DNA from 4 places in the Peribacillus sp. V2I11 genome. Region 1 is predicted to be linked to each of the others. Evidence: riboswitches for the same ligand, from Rfam matches in the RefSeq annotation. Region 1 holds a riboswitch; each other region holds the start of a gene.
The links. A riboswitch is a leader RNA that binds a small molecule or an ion and turns the genes downstream of it on or off. The one in region 1 is predicted to bind S-adenosylmethionine.

Region 1 (3,114 bases):
ATATAAGGAGCCGCGTAAAAGATTAGCGGAACAATGGCCGCATTCGTTCCGATCGCACTGCCGACAATCATTCTGGTAAACGGAATAAGTGCTACAAGCAAGATGATGAAAGGAACCGACCGTAATATATTGATGACGGGGTTCAATACATTGAAGATCCATTTATTCTCCAGGATGTGACCCTTTCTTGTAATGACAAGCAGGATGCCGAGCGGAAGCCCAATCAATCCGGAAAATACCAATGAGATGGCTACCATATAAAGTGTGTCACCGAAAGCTGTCGACAGCTGATCTGCCGTTATTTCCATTCCCCAAAGCGTATTACCCATTTATCTGCACCTCCTGGACGAGAATCCCCTCATCTTTAATATATTGATAAGCCTTGTCCACCTCATTTTTGTTCCCGGTCACTTCAATGATCAAATTCCCGAAAGGCGTTTCCTGGATTTCAGAAATATTGGCTGATAAAACACTTAAATGAACATCATATTTCTTCGAGATCGTTGAAAGTAAAGGAGTACCCGAAGTAGTCCCAATAAAATTAATTTTCCAAATAATCGGAATGTGGGACCCTATGCCTTTTAAGAAACTTTGTGGAATCTCATCATGTATGACCGTTCTCACGAAGTTTTTTGCAATATCCGTTTGCGGTTTGGCAAAAACTTCGAAAACCGAACCTTGTTCAACGACGCATCCGCCCTCCATGACCGCTACCTTATTGCAAATTTCCCTGATGACAGACATCTCATGAGTGATTAGCAGAATGGTAATATTGTATTCTTTATTAATTTTCTTTAAGAGCTGCAGAACTGCACTCGTTGTTTGTGGATCCAATGCAGATGTAGCTTCATCACACAATAAGATTGATGGATTGGTAGCCAATGCTCTTGCAATGCCGATCCGCTGCTTTTGACCGCCGGATAATTGTTCCGGATAACTCTTTGCTTTGCTTGATAAGCCAACGAACTCCAACAGCTCGGCTACCCGCTTTTTGATTTCTTTAGCCGGAGTTCCCGATAAAATCAGCGGCATGGCGATATTATCAAAAACGGTCTTTGAATTCAGCAAATTGAAATGCTGAAAGATCATCCCGATTTTTTTCTTTTCTGCCCGTAATTCCTTCGGGTTCAATTTGGTTAAATCCTTGCCCCCAACAATCACCTGTCCATCTGAAGGATGTTCAAGCAAATTGACCAACCTGATCAACGTACTCTTCCCGGCCCCGCTGTAACCGACTACACCGAATATATCCCCCTTTTCCACTGTCAAATTAATGCCCTTCAAAGCCTCAACAGTCTGTTTCTTTGTTTGATAAACCTTTTTAACATTTTGAAACTCAATCATCCAATCTCCCCCCATGCTGTTTATTTGTACGAATTCATTATCCAGAGAGAAGAGCTTTGCAAAGTTTCATAATGATAGGGTTAAATTCTGCGAAATTTACGAGTAACTGCGTGAAACTCACGAGTAACTACGCCAAACTCACGAGTAAATCTGCGAAACTCACGAGTAACTGCTCAAAGCTCACGAGTTTATGATCACAATTACGAGTACTGCTCGAATTTCACGAGCAATTGCGCGAAACTCATGAGTAACTGCACCCATTCTCCAAATAACCATATACATTTTGAATAAACAAAAGAGGCCTCTTCCGTCATCAGACAGAAGAGGCCTCTTTTAGACATAAAAAAGAGTAAACTCTTAAATTAATTATCTAAGGAAAGCTCCTTCTTATCTTTCAAACTTTCGTCCGTTGGAATTAGCACAGTATTTTTACAAAGTAAAAACCCGCTGCCGAGGTATCATAGGGCCAAGTCCCTCCACATCTCTTGATAAGAATTAACGTTATATTTAATTATGTCCTTCACTATATATTCAATTTTCTCTAAAGTCAACCATATATTTCATTGTTCTAAATATTTTCACAGTATAGTGAATTGACACTTTTTTAATTATATTAATATAATTTATACTTCTATTTCATAATGATTTGCTCATTCTCCATACAGGGTATTTTTCATTTTCTTCGCTTATCTTCAACATGCCTGAACTCGTATATAAACGAATCGCCCTTTGATTATCCGGAGAAACCCTTAAATGATATTCGGATACATTGAATTGCCTGAAAAAGTTTTCTGCGTAGCGAACCAATTCCTTGCCAAGGCCTTTACTCCGGAATTCGGGAATAAGATAAAATAGATTCACATAGCCGATTTCAGTTCCTTCATACTCCCGAATTTGAAGTTCCATTTGTCCAATCGGTTCTTGGTCCTTTTCAATGATCACTTGTCCATCCGGAAATTTGCGGACCCTTTCTTTCATTCTTTGCAGATATGTATTTTCATCTCCAAAACCATCTTCAGATCCAAAACTTACAACAAAAGAATCTTTCCTGAATTTAATGATAATATCTTTATCTTTGTCCGTATCAATGGTCCGAAAGATCAGCTTCATCCACCCCTATCATTTTAGTGAAATAGTTTTCAAATAGGTAAAACTCATTTCACTTACGATCTTTTATGATATTTCACTATCAGGGCTTAAAGAGGCCCTTTCGTTTTTGTGCCTTGATGAAAAAACATTTGCCATCTTCCATTCGTACATTTCCAGATTGAACTCCTTAGGGTATGTTCCACTTTATCTTCATCAAAAATCCGGTACGTGGTTAACACGGTATCATCAGACAATTGATGCATATCAAATTGACTTAGTGTCATTTTAACCGCTGCGGCCCCCTCTTGCCCCAAAAAATCGCTTTTAGACCATATGTTACCCGAACTGCCGAACTCGAAGAAATCATCTTTCAATAATGATGAAAGCTCTTTTGGAGATGTACGGACTTCAGATTTTAACAATTTCTCCTCCAGTTGATGCAAATGCTCCTTTAACACTGAAGATTCACTTTCCATTCATCTTGTCCTCCTTTTACCATTAACGGAAACAACCTTTCAGCACCTGTAATACCTCAATTGATGAACTTATGCAATTCATTAATCTCTATGTTAGTATGTCTTTTGAATGATTTTGGAAAACCTAAATTATAGCTATCATCTATTATTTCCTTAAATATTTCCAAATCATTTTTTTCAATAATATATCTAATTCCATAATGAG
Region 2 (3,114 bases), 590 kb from region 1:
TTCAAAAGGGCGATTACGCCAAGAACTAAGGCCATTTTTGCTGAAACGATCGGAAATCCAAGTTTGAGGGTGCTCGATATGGAAGCGGTAGCGGAAATCGCCCATGATGCAGGCATACCTTTAATCATTGATAATACCTTCGCGACACCATATCTATGCAGACCAATTGACTTTGGAGCGGATATTGTGATCCATTCCGCTACAAAATGGCTTCTGGGAAATGGAACGACGCTAGGCGGTGTCATCGTGGATGGAGGGAAGTTCGATTGGAACTCGCCAAACTACCCTGGCTTCACGGAGCCCGACCCAAGTTACGACGGTCTGGTATACGCCGAGGCAGTTGGACCTGCAGCATTCATAACGAAAGCCCGAGTCCAGTTACTCCGTGATTTAGGTCCTGCGTTAAGTGCCCAAAGTGCTTTCCAGTTTACGCTTGGACTTGAAACGCTGCATGTAAGGATGAAAGAGCATCTATCAAACACCAAGTCTGTCATTAAATATTTAAAAAACCATCCTGCGGTGACTTGGGTTTCACATCCTGGTGATGAGGATCATCCCGATAAAGCCCTTGCGGATAAATATTTGCCAAAGGGAGCTGGATCTGTCGTTACATTTGGGATACAAGGTAATCGCGAAGCTGGGGCAAAACTTATCAATTCGGTGGAATTATGGTCCCATGTAGCGAATGTTGGGGATGCGAAGAGCTTGATCATCCACCCAGCCAGTACGACCCATCAACAATTGAATGAGGCGGGTCTTGCGAAAGCGGGTGTGCGTGCTGATCAAGTCCGTTTATCCATTGGGATTGAAAATGTAGAGGATTTAATAGAAGATTTGGAACAGGCAATTGAAAAAGCGACGAATATCGTCTCCTTGACTTCCAAAACGGTTTAAGCAAAGTTCCTGTTCATTCTTGTACTAGAAATAATATACATTGCGCTCCTTTTTTATCTATGATAAAATTTCACCATACTAAAGAACTTAATGATGTACAAATATTCTATATATTAGCTCTTATCAAGAGAGGTGGAGGGATGTGCCCGATGAAACCCGGCAACCGACAAGGAGAAATTCCTTGGAAAGGTGCCAATTCACACAAAGTTTAATCACTTTGGAAGATGAGAGGAAGGCCTGTTTCTTCACCTGCCTTTCTGCTCATGCAGAAAGGTTTTTTCTTTTTTTTGGGGAAAAATGATATGAGAAACAGACTAATAATGTAGAGAAATCAACTAAGTTCATAGGTTTTATTGGATAAAAAAAGAGGTGAGGATTAATGATTACATTGACGAAAGTCAGTAAGCTGTTCCGTACAGGAAAAGGAAACAGTGAGACGATCAAGGCTGTAAATAATGTGAATGTTGAAATAAATAAAGGCGAGATTTTCGGTATCATCGGTTACAGTGGGGCGGGGAAGAGTACTTTGATCAGAATGCTCAATGGATTGGAAACACCCACAGAGGGATCCGTTGTGGTGGCTGAAAAGGAAATTTCAAAAATTAAAGGGGCTCAGCTCCGTAAGGCCCGTCAAGAAATAAGCATGATTTTCCAACATTTCAATCTATTATGGTCAAGGACCGTTCAGGAGAATATTTCTTTCCCTTTGGAAATTTCAGGAATTTCTAAAACTGAACGAACCAAGCGTGTGAACGAATTGATCAAGTTAGTCGGACTGGAAGGCAGGGAAAAGGCCTATCCTTCACAATTAAGCGGAGGGCAAAAGCAAAGGGTGGGGATAGCCAGGGCTCTGGCAAATGATCCTAAAGTGCTGCTTTGTGATGAAGCGACTTCTGCATTGGATCCACAGACTACCGACTCAATACTCGAATTGCTTGTTGACATCAATCAGCGCCTGGGATTGACGATCGTTTTGATAACACATGAAATGCATGTAATACGTAAAATCTGTCATCGCGTCGCCGTGATGGAAAGCGGGCAAGTTGTTGAACAGGGTCCTGTCCTGGATGTTTTCAAGAATCCTAAAGAACAAATGACGAAGCGTTTCGTGCAACAAGTAACGGAACCAGAAGAAACGAAAGAAACGATGGACCATTTGCTCGAACGCTATCCTGCAGGCAAAGTGATTCAATTGACCTTTGTAGGTGATCATGCAGAAAGCCCGTTGATCACCAAGCTTGTACGTAACTTCGAGTTGGATGTCAATATCGTTCAAGGTAAGATATCCCAAACAAGAAGCGGTTCATATGGAACATTGTTTATCCATCTTGATGGCACAGAGGATGAAATGCTCCGCGCAATCGAATTCATTAAAGCACAGCAGGTAGGCGTGGAGGTGATTACTCATGCTTGAAGAATTATTGCCGAATGTTGATTGGGAAGACATTATTGAAGCAACGAAAGAAACGCTTTACATGACAAGCGTCTCTGTAGTGGCAACCTTTTTTATAGGCATAATATTAGGATTGATCCTGTTCCTGACAGGGAAGGGGAATATGTGGGGAAACCGGGCAGTCAACGGGGTCATGAGTGCTGTCGTTAATATATTCCGTTCCATTCCATTTCTTATTTTGATCGTGCTGCTCATTCCTTTCACTAAAGCGCTTGTCGGTTCCATGATTGGAGAGAACGCTGCACTGCCGGCACTTATTATCGGTGCGGCCCCATTTTATGCGCGTATGGTCGAAATCGGCCTTCGTGAAATCGATAAAGGTGTAATTGAAGCCGCTAAATCGATGGGGGCAAAAACGAGCACGATCATTTGGAAGGTCCTTCTTCCAGAGTCGATGCCTGCCCTTATTTCCGGGATCACGGTAACATCGATCGCATTGGTTGGATATACCGCAATGGCTGGGGTCATCGGCGCTGGCGGGCTTGGTAATCTAGCCTATTTGGAAGGCTATCAAAGAAGTCAAAATGACGTTACGCTTGTAGCGACTGTCGTTATTCTAATTATCGTCTTTATAATTCAAATTATTGGAGATGTGATTACATCTAAATTGGACAAAAGATAAAGGGAGATGACTAGGATGAAAAAGTTTTTAGGATTTGCATTAATTTTAGTGTTATCTATCGCTTTGGCTGCTTGTGGAAGTGAAAAGGATAAAAGCGGCAGTGATACGGAGAAAGAATCGAAGAAATTAGTTGTAGGGGCATCCA
Region 3 (3,114 bases), 2.2 Mb from region 1:
ATTATGTGGGCTCTCTTATGGAGGGCTCTCCTTTATTTGATGTGGACTTACCTATCCCGTTCATCTCCATGTGTATGCAGTCAGACCGTTAAACGGATAACATTCAAATAGTTCCATTCTCCCTCGCACTTAAAATATTTTCGTTTAATATCGATGTAATGATATGTTCTGAATCCCATTCATGCCCAGATATCTCGATAAGGGGATAGCGGTTCGGTAAAACGACCTGCTGGATTTCATGAACGGTCAGCCCTTGAGAATGTAAGTTTAAAATTTCACCTTGGAGGTTTTCCAAATAATCGAGTTTTTTCCGGAACATTTCCTTCCCATCAGGCACATGCCCAGCATGGCAGCAAAACACTTCCCCAAAGTCATATTGAAGTAATTTTTTTATGGAACCGATGATGACCGGGACAGACTCCTCCCGTAAGACAAGCTTTGTTTTTGGCGTTACGAAAAGGTCTCCTGAAAAGAGCATGCCATTACTGTGATTCAAATACACCATATGGTCCTTCGCATGACCAGGGGTAAAAATCGGCTCCCACGTTTGGGTACGGGAATGAATGGCCTTCCCTAGCGGCTCAGCTTTAAAGGCGTCTCTCTTTCCCCAGAAAATTTTGCGATATTCAGGATATACAGCATCCTTTGCACAAACCTCAACCGACATCGAGTGAATGAAAAGCGGGACCTTTTTATGTTCCTGTATCCATGCAGCGCCCCCCGTATGGTCTTCATGATAGTGAGTCAGTGCCACTGAGTCGAAGTCTGCGGACTCATAGAATGGAATAAGCTCTTCCAATAAAATCTCTGCTCCAGTATCTATCAATAGGCCATCCGTTAAAAAGACATAAACACTCATCCCCGACTTGTTCCCGCCAGGAGTCCCGTGAACACAAACCACATCATTTATCGTCTTAATCTCTATCATTCAATTGCCTCCCCCATCATTGTACCAAAATAGTTTAATCTTCCTTTTTTTAACTTCACTATAATAAATGTAGTACCACTTTACCTTTTTGACAAGAAAATATTGGAATAATTAACCTTGATGGAATTGCTGGATTATTGCATAATAGCCCTTTTTCCATGAATTTTTTTAACGGACCATACCAAATTTAACGATAAAAAATCATTCCAAAATCACAGAAACGATTGACATTGTCGAATTTTACAAATAATATAGATTATATTATAAAACTTGAAATATTCTAAAATAATAATTTACTTATCAAGAGTGACGGAGGGATCAGGCCCTGTGATGTCCGGCAACCGCCCTTAGGGAACGGTGCCACTTCCTGCAGAATGATTGCATTCTGAAAGATAAGACGCGATATAATTTCGCTGCCTCTTTCTGAATGATAGAGGCAGCTTTTTTAATGTTTAAGGGGGAAAGCGCATGATTGAAATCCGTTCAGTCCGAAAGGAATACGTCTCGAAGAAAAACCGAGTTATCGGAGTGGATAACGTTTCTTTGACCATTAAAACAGGCGAAGTGTATGGAATTGTCGGCTACAGTGGGGCTGGAAAAAGCTCATTACTCCGCTGCTTGAATTTGCTTGAACGTCCGACAGGTGGAAATATCATCATCGACGGCATTGATTTAAACTCTATATCAAGTAAAGAGCTTCGTAAACAACGCCAAAAAATCGGAATGATATTCCAGCACTTTTCCCTGGTCAGTTCAAAAACCGTTTATGAAAATGTCGCTTTCGCCTTAAAGGCAGCGCATCGATCGAAGGACGCCATCAGGTTACGTGTATTGGAATTGTTGGAAATCGTAGGGCTTAGCGATAAGAAAGATGTCTATCCGGCACAGCTTAGCGGTGGACAGAAGCAGCGGGTCGGCATAGCTCGCGCCTTAGCAAATGAACCCACTGTACTATTATGTGATGAAGCGACTTCAGCCCTTGATCCAACAACTACAAAAGCGATTTTACAGTTATTGAAAAAGATAAGCAGTGAGCTTGGTATCACCATCGTGTTGATTACACATGAAATGGAAGTGGTCAAAGAACTATGCCACCGAGTCGCCGTCATGCAGGATGGCCGGGTAATTGAGGAAGGCCCCGTTTATGAAATATTTTCACAGCCTAAGCAGGAGTTAACGAAGCAATTCATTAGCAGTGTACTGGATTTCGAACTCCCTTCGCACTTGCTTGAAGAAAGTAAAGGTACGATTATTAAAATTCAATTCGAAGGGCAAACCGCCGGTGAGTCGATTCTTTCGGATACTCTCCAATCCCATTCAGTAAAGGGTAATATTTTACACGGTAAAATTGAGTATATCCAGGATGTCCCTTTAGGCATTTTGATCATCGAGTTAATTGGCGATGCCACCCAAATTCATTCGACATTGGAATATATAAAAAGTCGTTCCAGTTCTGTGGAGGTGTTAAAACATGTCACTGCTTGATCCCATCGTCAATATTTTACCTGATCTTAATAAAGCCTTTCTTGAAACGATTTATATGGTCGGCGTTTCCCTTGCAGTAGCTCTGCTGATCGGTTTACCGCTTGGAGTATTGCTGTTTACGACAACCAGGAATTTATTTTTTGAAAATAGCATCGTGAATCGATCTCTCGGTTTCGCAGTCAATATTGTACGTTCAATCCCGTTCATCATTCTCTTGGTCGCCCTCCTTCCTTTAACGGACCTTCTTACGGGATCGACGATAGGGCCAAGAGCGGCTTCTGTTTCCCTGTCCGTATCGGCAATACCTTTTTTTGCAAGAATCGTTGAATCGGCATTACGTGAAATAGACAGAGGAGTGATTGAAGCTGCAATTGCCGTAGGTGCCACTCCATGGATGATCATTAAGGATGTACTTCTTCCAGAGGCAAAACCGGGAATCATTCAAGGATTGACATTAACGACCATTTCGCTAATCGGTTACTCTGCAATGGCAGGGACAATCGGCGGAGGCGGAATTGGCGACCTTGCCATCCGGTACGGATATTACCGTTATGACAACACAGTCATGATCACGACGATCGTCGTGCTGATCTGCCTTGTGCAAATCATTCAAATGGTTGGTGACAAAGCCTCATACATTGTTAACAAACGATAGGATCAGTCATTATTTCAATGATTCAATACATTTCATTACTCAGGAG
Region 4 (3,114 bases), 1.6 Mb from region 1:
CAGATACAGATAGCAAAGTTGTCGAGGAGCTAACTGATTTGGATGAAACACGCCGCCAGCGCGGGACTATTGTCGATGTGACCATCATCAGTGACTACCTAAGAAATAATCATCTGCGATTACTGGATACACCGGGGTTCAATGGGGAAAAAAGCGTGGAATCCGATTTCCAAGCCTATTTACATGGCAGTGATGGCCTGATGTTCGTTCTTGACGCCCGGGCGCCTTTCACGGGCAGCGAACGGGATCTGTTATTGGAAATTCAAATGATGGCTCCGAAACTGCCGATTCATTTCCTATTAAATAAAATGGATACGATATACAGTGATCAGGTCGCAGTCCGGATGGAAGACGAAACATGGGATAAAGTGAATGCATATTTCCCGAATGCGAAAGTATTCGCTTTCTCAAAACATTATGACAGCAGGCAGCAATTGAAGGACCTTTCAGCCTTCCTTCAATCGAATTATCAAGATGATAATTGGAAGGAAAGAAGATCTGAAAAAATCCTGGCATTCATTCGTAAAACTTTATCTTATCTATTAGAAAAACGGGCAGCCAATGAGCGGAAATGCGAGCATTCCATCTCTTGGAATGAACAGATGGAAGTCAAACTGAATGGGGCGGTCAATCAACTGGCTGATTTGGAAAAAGAAAAAAGTGAAAATATCATAAGGTCGTATCGTTCGCTTAAGGACGAAGTGAAAAATCAGCTTTATTCAAAAATTCCTGAATTACTGAGGGATTGCTCTAAATCGTTAACGGAAAGCAGTGATTTCAGTCAGGTCCATGTACAGTTAAACCAGGAAATGAATGAGCGGATTCAAAACTTCATTTCTGACAAGATCATGCCTCAATATTACCGTTCTCTTCAAGACTGGATTGCCAGTTCCCAAATGGAGTTCTCACAAAGCCAGCAGTTTATGGATGAGATGAGTGCCGGATTCAATGAATTATACAAAGAAGAACGGATTACGCTGGCAGGTGACTTCAGGGTATTGGATGACTGGCGCCGTGATGCCGACCGGATGACAAGCAGTATCCGCATCGAAAACGTTAATATCCTTTTGCGCAGGACTCCATCACAATTGCTGCTTAAAGGAGCAGGGAAGCTGTTTGGGGCAATACCGCAAAATAAAGCCAATATGTACAATCGTTATAAGAAATACCTGGAAAGTGAAGATTACCTGGATGTTGCCGAAATGATCACGGAACGTTTCCTTACCCAATTTGGATTGTTTGAAAAATCTTTGGATCGGGACATCTCACTTTTCTATCGCAGTTCATTTGCCTTACTTCAAAAAACGATAGAGCAAACGCAGACTGAAATAAAAGACTACCAGGCTGCATTGGAGCATATGAAAGAAAATCCGGAAGTTTACCGTGACCCGATCACTTTGTTCGAAGTGAAATTAAGGCAGTTGGAGAGGCTTGAAAAAATCGAGAAAAAGCGTCTAGCCCAGCTTCAAAGAAAATGAAAAATGACAGGGAACATTTCAAATATTCAAAAATCTATTGACTTTACGACTATATCCCTATAAAGTGATAATTACGAAAACGTAACACAATATATCTCTTATCAAGAGTGGCGGAGGGACTGGCCCTAAGATGCCCAGCAACCGTTCCATTAGGAATTGGTGCTAAATCCTGCAAAACAGAAATGTTTTGACAGATAAGAGAGGGACAAGTCTGCAAAACAGCCGATTAAACCTCTCTATAATTAGAGAGGTTTTTATTTTGGGATTTACACCAACTTAACAGATAAGACTAATAAGAAAATATGGAGGGAAACAAGATGAGAAGGTCTATTAAAGGGATATTCATTTCAGCCATCGCTTCGGCTTTGCTTTTAACGGGTTGCTCTACTGGGCAGAGTTCCACAGAATCGAAGAAAGAAGAAAAAGTATCATTTGAAAATGTCCCGGAAAGATTTGCTGATGGGGATGGAGCCAGAATCAAAGTGATCCGTAAAATTGGCGGTGATGATCATACGGCCCAATACCTGGCGGGGGCAAAAGAAGAAGGAGAAGCACTGGGATTTCAAGTGGATACGTATACAGCAAATGGTGATACGGCTAAATTCCATGATGCGATAGCGCAAGCTTTGGAGGAAGATTACGACGGCTATATCATTTCCCATGGTGATGATGCAGCAACTGTGAATGACGTTCAAAAGTTGGTTGATGCAGGTAAAAGCGTTGTCACATTCGATTCAATAAGCGATCTATCTAAAATAGAAGGCGTAACATTAACTTCACAAGATGATGAAGCTTTGGCAACATTGGCTTTTGATAAACTGATAAAAGAACAGAAAGGTGAAGCGGCAATTGCATATCTTTGGGTGGACGGTTTTCCTCCAATGGTAAGAAGAAATGCAGTCTATCAGGAAAAATTAAAAGAAAATCCTGGGATTAAAGAAGTCGAAAGGTTCGGAGTGGCATCTGCTGATACTTCGGTTCAGACACAAAATGCTGTAGCAGCAATGCTGAATAAATACCCTAAAGGTAAATTGGATGCCATTTTCGCAACATGGGATGCCTTTGCAATCGGTGCAGCCCGGGCGATTAAAGAAGCGGGCAGAGATGAAGTGAAGATATATGGAATTGATGTATCTAATGCAGATCTCCAGGAAATCCAATCAGCTGATAGCTCGTGGTCCTACACGGCAGCAGTCGATCCCAAGTTGATCGGGGCAGTGAATATGAGGATATTGGCAAAAAAATTAGCGGGCGAAGAAACGCCGCAAACATATGACCTGGAGGCATCACTTATTTCACAAAAGCAAATCCAAGCTTCAAAAGAAGCGGTAAACATGGCAAACCTGTCTGGTATTGTCGATGGCTGGGGTGTATCGGCGGAATTTGAAGAAGATTGGATGAAGGTTTTGAAAGATCATTATAAAAAGTAAAAAGAGACACTCTCTTTCCAGTGAAGGGAGTGTCTGTTCAATAAGGGGGAATGGACATGGGCACGAAACTAGAAATGAAGAAGATTTCGATTGAATTTCCGGGGGTGAAGGCGCTGAGTGAAGTTGATTTTTCCGTACAATCAGGGACAGCCCACGCATTGGTCGGTGCAAACGGAGCAGGGAAATCGACGTTAATGAAAGTTTTA

Region 2: another riboswitch for S-adenosylmethionine. It lies ahead of QFZ73_RS13335 (methionine ABC transporter ATP-binding protein); the one in region 1 lies ahead of QFZ73_RS16415 (methionine ABC transporter ATP-binding protein).
Region 3: another riboswitch for S-adenosylmethionine. It lies ahead of QFZ73_RS05490 (methionine ABC transporter ATP-binding protein); the one in region 1 lies ahead of QFZ73_RS16415 (methionine ABC transporter ATP-binding protein).
Region 4: another riboswitch for S-adenosylmethionine. It lies ahead of QFZ73_RS08565 (sugar ABC transporter substrate-binding protein); the one in region 1 lies ahead of QFZ73_RS16415 (methionine ABC transporter ATP-binding protein).

Annotation. Positions count from the first base shown of each region.
Region 1 is NZ_JAUSYW010000001.1:3,363,751-3,366,864, reverse strand. It holds gene QFZ73_RS16420 (methionine ABC transporter permease) at 1-308, opposite strand, end outside; gene QFZ73_RS16415 (methionine ABC transporter ATP-binding protein) at 322-1,344, opposite strand; SAM riboswitch class I at 1,729-1,839, opposite strand; gene QFZ73_RS16410 (GNAT family N-acetyltransferase) at 1,981-2,454, opposite strand; gene QFZ73_RS16405 (nuclear transport factor 2 family protein) at 2,541-2,909, opposite strand; partial or broken gene QFZ73_RS16400 (hypothetical protein) at 2,966-3,114, opposite strand, start outside.
Region 2 is NZ_JAUSYW010000001.1:2,771,596-2,774,709, forward strand. It holds gene QFZ73_RS13330 (O-acetylhomoserine aminocarboxypropyltransferase/cysteine synthase family protein) at 1-894, shown strand, start outside; SAM riboswitch class I at 1,012-1,125, shown strand; gene QFZ73_RS13335 (methionine ABC transporter ATP-binding protein) at 1,274-2,308, shown strand; gene QFZ73_RS13340 (methionine ABC transporter permease) at 2,301-2,969, shown strand; gene QFZ73_RS13345 (MetQ/NlpA family ABC transporter substrate-binding protein) at 2,985-3,114, shown strand, end outside.
Region 3 is NZ_JAUSYW010000001.1:1,126,120-1,129,233, forward strand. It holds gene QFZ73_RS05485 (MBL fold metallo-hydrolase) at 104-928, opposite strand; SAM riboswitch class I at 1,223-1,327, shown strand; gene QFZ73_RS05490 (methionine ABC transporter ATP-binding protein) at 1,397-2,413, shown strand; gene QFZ73_RS05495 (methionine ABC transporter permease) at 2,400-3,068, shown strand.
Region 4 is NZ_JAUSYW010000001.1:1,787,001-1,790,114, reverse strand. It holds gene QFZ73_RS08570 (GTPase domain-containing protein) at 1-1,478, shown strand, start outside; SAM riboswitch class I at 1,574-1,679, shown strand; gene QFZ73_RS08565 (sugar ABC transporter substrate-binding protein) at 1,796-2,908, shown strand; gene QFZ73_RS08560 (sugar ABC transporter ATP-binding protein) at 2,965-3,114, shown strand, end outside.